DNA from 2 places in the Paenibacillus sp. MAHUQ-45 genome. Region 1 is predicted to be linked to the other one. Evidence: riboswitches for the same ligand, from Rfam matches in the RefSeq annotation. Region 1 holds a riboswitch; the other holds the start of a gene.
The links. Region 1 has a riboswitch for cyclic di-GMP ahead of AC3Y23_RS11805 (flagellar assembly protein A). Riboswitches for the same ligand answer to the same signal wherever they lie in the genome.
Positions count from the first base shown of each region.

Region 2: another riboswitch for cyclic di-GMP. It lies ahead of AC3Y23_RS03750 (thiamine pyrophosphate-binding protein); the one in region 1 lies ahead of AC3Y23_RS11805 (flagellar assembly protein A).

Region 1 covers NZ_JBYUPV010000004.1:223,911-227,072, reverse strand. Annotated here, with positions in the region: gene AC3Y23_RS11810 (FUSC family protein) at 248-1,348, shown strand; cyclic di-GMP riboswitch class I at 1,660-1,751, shown strand; gene AC3Y23_RS11805 (flagellar assembly protein A) at 1,853-3,162, shown strand, end outside.
Region 2 covers NZ_JBYUPV010000002.1:9,746-12,907, forward strand. Annotated here, with positions in the region: gene AC3Y23_RS03745 (carboxymuconolactone decarboxylase family protein) at 1-60, opposite strand, end outside; gene AC3Y23_RS03750 (thiamine pyrophosphate-binding protein) at 76-1,713, opposite strand; cyclic di-GMP riboswitch class I at 1,900-1,992, opposite strand; gene AC3Y23_RS03755 (hypothetical protein) at 2,280-2,546, shown strand; gene AC3Y23_RS03760 (methyl-accepting chemotaxis protein) at 2,563-3,162, opposite strand, start outside.

The DNA of each region.
Region 1 (3,162 bases):
GGGGAACAATCGATATCGGCATGCCCAGTGCGGATAAGCGACAATTCCTCCTTTCGTTCGACACTCCATATAGGTATAGCATAATAGATAGCTTCCCCTTATGCGATAGCTTAGATTGTTAACATCCCCCAGAAACTTAACAACTTCGTAAAACTTATCAGGATTTTCGTCAAAAATGAGGTGATATAATGAAAACGGATGAAAGTTAATTGATGTTTTCCTATTTTTGCGAAAGAAGATGAAGAACATGAACGAGGGGTTACTGGACCGCCTTGAGAAATTTGGTTTTTCCCTATATATGATACGTGTGACGCTAGCTGCATCGCTCTCTTGGGTGGTGGTGCACAGTCTTTATAGCAATCATTATCTGTACTTTGCTCCGCTAGCTGCCATTCTGATTACCCAAGGTACTGTTAAGGGCTCTGTAGAAAAAGGAATCTACCGGCTCCTCGGCATCATTCTTGGCGGGATCGTCGCTCTGATCGTCGGTAAGTTCTTTGACATAAGCGGGCTCTCTATCCTGCTTATGCTGCTCATCGGCATTGGCATCGCCACCGCCTGCCGCGTGAATATTCAGGCCGTGACCCAAGTAGGCGTCACCTCTGTTATGGCCCTTTCCTTCTATCAAAACGATTATGTAGTCTCTAGAATATTCGAAACCTTCATCGGCGTACTGATTGCCGTCCTCATCAATATGATTATCGTTCCGCCGAAGGGGTTCGTCAAGGTAAAAGCCTTGGCACTTGAAGGAAGCCTGCTGCTCGCAGATGCACTGAGAGGACTTGCCGCCGGAGAACAAAGTACGGAGAAGGGCAAAGCCGTATCGAAACAAGCCGGGGAGCTGCTGACACGAAGCCGCAAGCAACAGAAAGAGATTCACTACACACTATCCCATTACCAATGCCGTAATGAATTGCACAAGCTGAGCACAGCTACTACTCATCTGAAAACCGTTCATGCCTATGTGAAGGAAATTGCCGATGAGATTGCTCTGCTTCCACCGCATTATGCAGCTGCAGAAGGGCTGGCTGGTTCGCTGGAAGCCACCGCGGATTGCATCGCACTGTACGGAACGAAGACCCTGTCCGATATCGAGTGCACCCGTTCCCTCCCAGACGCCCTGCGCCATGCACGGGAATTACAGCTCTCTTGCTTCTCAGAGCTTCAGAGACATTGCCCTCTGACAGCCATGCGCGATCTCGGTGCAGTGTTCTCCCACTTGAACCGGGTGCTGGAAGAGGTGGAGCGGGCGGAATATGCCACCTGTTCAGTTGTACCGCATGAGGCCAAGACCAATATCGCACAAGGTATTCATTACATGAAAAAAGGACTCTCCCAAAAGCTATAAACGGGAGCGTCCTTTTATTTTACTAAAACCATCTTACGCGTTATAATTAAGGAAATGTGGAATATATAGGTACTTCTGTGGACTATTTGATCCCATGAGAGACGTCCCGGGCCATCCGGCTTAGACGCCTCTCTTTTACATGTGGACGGTCTGGGTGAATTTATTTATTTTATATTGTCAATTCGTTACTTTAGCACTAAAATTAAAAGGATTTAATGCCGACAATTTTATATATACGACGTACCGGCGCCTTCTTTTTTTGTCGATTTTAGTCGATTAAAGTGCCTGATGCTGAGTATACATCATTGATCCATTTTTAAAGGCAAACTATTCGAAAGGGTAGGACGCAAAGCAATGGGCCTAAGAATGCACAAGCTGCATTTATGGTTGCCAGGCTGCCAATTAGACGCCTGCATGGCGGATATCCCTAGCGGATATCGCATCTTAACCCGGTGCTCTCTATGTACAGATGCCTTTGATTATACAAAGAAGCGAGGTAACAGAATGTCGCAACACCCTAATCGAAATGACGTAAAAGAATTTGCCCGGCCATTGCCGATAGAGCCCTCCGAACAAATCTTGAATAGTGCTCCACAATCTCTACCACTGGACGACACGAACAATAAGGACGGCATCATCATTATTCAAAATAATCAATTTTTCATCACCTCACCTTTATCTGGCGGCAAACCTGCTGTCATCTCTCCCGTTCCTCCCGTTGTCCTTAGGAAGAACCGGCAGATCATTACTGCCCCTACCGAAGTATTGTCATCCGACCGCCTGGAGTGGGAGATTGAAGAGCCCGCACCGTATGAGATTACAGTCTCCGAAGACAAGTTATCGGCTTTCCTTACCCTGCGACGGTTGGAACAGTACGCCTGGCGCCTGAAGGATTGTGCAGCCACGAATAACATTGCGGTTAGTGCGGAGCAGGACAAGAAAGCCCTGCTGTCTACAGTCCGCATCGAACAGGTCCTTGCCGACTTTGACAAAAAATCCATCTCCCAGAATCTCAATATTCCAGCGATTTACGAGGCATTGAACCACCCTACCGGACGGCCTGTCCGTGTAGCGGAAGGTACCGCGCCCAAACCCGCGATCAATGCAAGAATCGAGATCCCTTTTTCCGAGGAAGCCCTGACCGCAGAAATCTTCCATAGAAACGTGAGTGGACAGGAAGAGCAGAATTACCCGGACATCCCAGAAGTCCAAGAGGGCGACATCGTAGCTATCAAGCATCCACCCATCGAAGGGGTTCCCGGATATGATGTGTATGGACATCTGCTGCCTGCTGCCCCACCTGAGGATTTCCAGCTTATAGCCAAGGAGCATACACAGCTTATATCCGGTCTGAAGGTCATGGCGCTTCGTACAGGCAGACCCCGCCTGACAGGAGTGAAGGGCAGAACCTTTGACATTGCCGCAGCGCACAGGGTTCTGGGGAATGTCAATCCTGAGACCGGCCACATCGTATTCCCGGGGGACGTTGCTGTTCACGGCGATGTGGAAGAGCAGATGATTATTGAAGCGATTGGAAATGTCTATATTTACGGAAACGTGAAGAATGCGACCATCGTTGCAACCGGGAGTATTTGGATACATGGCGATGTGGTGGAGAGCAGACTGTATTCGGGATATCATGGAGTTTTGAATAACCGACTCTACCATCTGTCAAAACAGATCCTAGAGGAAGGCAATCTGCTACGGAAGGCAGCCAAGGTGTTGGCCAAAAAGTTAGAAAACCGCCAACAGCCTGTGAATTACGGCCAGGTCATTCAGCTTTTGCTTGATACCAAATATAAACGATTTGCGAT
Region 2 (3,162 bases), on a different contig from region 1:
TGATAAGTTAGCAAAGTGGTTCAGACCACTTTTGATGTTGTTGTTCAAATTGTCGCTCATAAATTGGCCCCCTAATTAAAGATTCACTACACGGTGTGCAGTAGGTGGTACTTCGTCACGGTCTGTCAACAGTTCGATTACTGCAACCTTGTTCAAGGCTACCGCATCTTCGATCGCAGCGGAGAATTGTTCCAACGTCTCACAGCGATATCCGCTTGCTCCAAGGGATTCACCAAACTTCACGGCGTCCATTGGGACTTCGAATAGGGTTCCGTCAATTCGGCCCGTAGTCTTCTGCATTCCCTTAAGCGCCATATCCAGTTGCATGTTGTTCACAACGATAAAAATAACCGGGATATCCTTACATACTGCTGTATTAATCTCTGCACCGAGCATCATAAAGCATCCATCGCCAGTCACACAGAAGATCGTTTCATCCGGTGATGCAACCTTGGCGCCGATAGCCATGCCAATGGCGTTGCCCATGCAGGCAAAATAGGCATCAAACACAAAACTGCCCGGTTTTTTAACGTTATACCATTTAACGGCATTAAAGCCATGGCTTCCGTCATCCACGAACATAGTGTTGTTGTATGGAATCAGATCACTCATCACATTCATGACTGAAGCCAGAGAGAGACCAGGGAGCTCAGGCAGTTCATCCCGATAGTTAAAGCTTTCGGTAGTACGTTTGGTCACAGAATCTCTATCCAGGTGTTCAAGATAATACACAAGATTATCACGCAGATCCCCGGTGACCGGTATTGTTTGGGAGGTCAGAATTTTGCCCACAAACGTAGGATCACTATCGAACTGAATTAAAGTCTCTGGATGGTTCTCACGTTTGAGATTACAGATGGTCATATCGCTCAGGCGGGAGCCCAGTACAATATACAAATCGCTGCGATTTAGCAGATCATCACCATGAGTGCATCCGCCGACACCGACAGGACCGTGATACAGCGGGTGATCCCAAGGAATAGCACCTTTGCCGCCAGGAGAAGTCACGACAGGGATGTTGAAGGTTTCAGCCAATTCGATCAGCTCTTTATGAGCTCCGGAACGGTTAACACCTTTACCCGCAATAATCAGTGGGTTCTCAGCATTGTTGATAGCGTTGATTACACGGTCAAAATTGGAGATGCTTACGAACGATTCGCGCTCTGGATAGACTACCGGGAATTCTTCCAGCAGTTCTGTCTGAACGTCGAAAGGCAAGCAAAGATGAACGGGACCACGGTTACCGCTCAGAGCAATCGAGATAGCATGATTGAAAATGGTACTGAAGTTATCGCCACGTTCTACAAGCTTGCTGAATAGAGTAGCCGGTTTGAACATATCAGCAAGATCAGCCAGATATGAGGAAGAATCCTGACATTGCGGAATACCTAATTCTTTTATGGATTGATGACCTGTAATAAATAGTACCGGAAGGTTATTCGCTTTGGCATGGGCCGCTGCAGTCAGTAGGTTCGTTCCTCCGGGACCGGATGTTCCGAAAGCAACACCTAGTCCGCCAGTCTTAAGGGCATAGCCTGCGGCTTCAAACCCGGAACTGGATTCATGTCTTCCAGGAATAAACTCAATACCGTAATCCACCATCTTTAGAACTAAAGGACAAATGGATTTACCAATAATACCAAATGAATGGGTTACTCCGAGATTACGTAGTGCCTCCGCCATAAAATCTGCGACTGTCTTCAAAAAAAACACCTCTCAAGTGTATGAATTGGGATAAGTAAAAAGATAAATATATTATCGTTCTGGTGATGCGAAATGATTAGAACGATACAAACGGGTATAAAGAAACAACAAAACCTGTGCTCGAATAATGGAGCACAGGTTGGAAGCAAAAAACCGCCACTCAGACCGCAAGATTAAGTCGATCCTCCTGGTTTTCTCTGCAACCTGGCAGTCATGGCCTCAGAAAAATGAGGCTGTAGATCCATGGCTTTGCGTCATTCCTTTTCAGGAATTTTGCCCATATAAATTATATAACTAATTATAAGAATAATTTTCCTTTACATTATATTCCTAGCTCGTCTTTGTCAATATATTTTACACAAATGAACTCGGAATTTGACGAAAAAAATGAAAGAGAATAGGGATATAGTTTTAATTTAAAATGTATCCAAGGGGGTATTGTAAATTAGAATGCGGTTACAAAATAGAGCGAAAATAAACTATTAATTGGGTCAGTATGGAATATTTGACTAGAGGGGTTGGTGCAAAAATGCAAATTGGATCAAAACAATTGGATGGAGAAGATTAGATAATAATTGAAGAAATTAGTTGACTCATCATTTGCCGTGATATTTTTAATGAAAGAATTGAATCCAAATACTTATTTTTTTCTAAACTATAATGGAAGTGAGTGGGTTAAAAGTAGGATGCTTGAGAGGGGAGAAGGCGAATCGTTATTTGTGAGTATGAATTTTACGGAAAGGTCTGAAAGCGATATAATGCAAACGTTTCATAAGTTTGAAAAACTGCCGTATAAAATAGAGCTTATACGGCAGTTTTGTGCTGAAAGGAACAAAAATTAAATTTTGATGACAAATTCTAAAATTTAAAAATATGAATCGTTTTTTGTAGCTGGAAGACGGCTGACGTCATTTTTTCACTCTCTTCTGCAACAGATTCCAGAGCATTGATCTGCTCACTCATCGATGCAGAGACCTCTTCAGTGCTGGCCGCTGTTTGCTGGGTAATGGCGGAGATGTTCTCGATCGCAGAGGAGATTTTCAGGGCACTGTCCAGCATCAGATCGCTTTCCGAAGAGAAGGCGGCGATCTGCTCGGTAATGTACTGTACGCTTTGGACAATTTGCCCGAAAATTTGTGCAGTCTGAATGATCATTTCATTCTGTACCTGAACGACTTCCTCATTGATGGTAATATTCGCAATGGCTTCCTTGATATCGGCTTCAATGCTTCGCACCAAGCTGAAGACCTCTTTGGTCGAGGCCGTTGATTCCTCAGCCAGTTTGCGAACTTCGTGGGCGACCACGGCGAACCCGCGGCCATGCTCTCCGGCACGGGCAGCTTCGATGGAAGCATTCAAGGATAACAGGTTGGTCTGTTCCGCAATTTCGGTAATTGTCTTGGTAATCATGGTGATACCGCGAGCGTTATGGGAGAGGGCATCAATAGTATCAGCTAC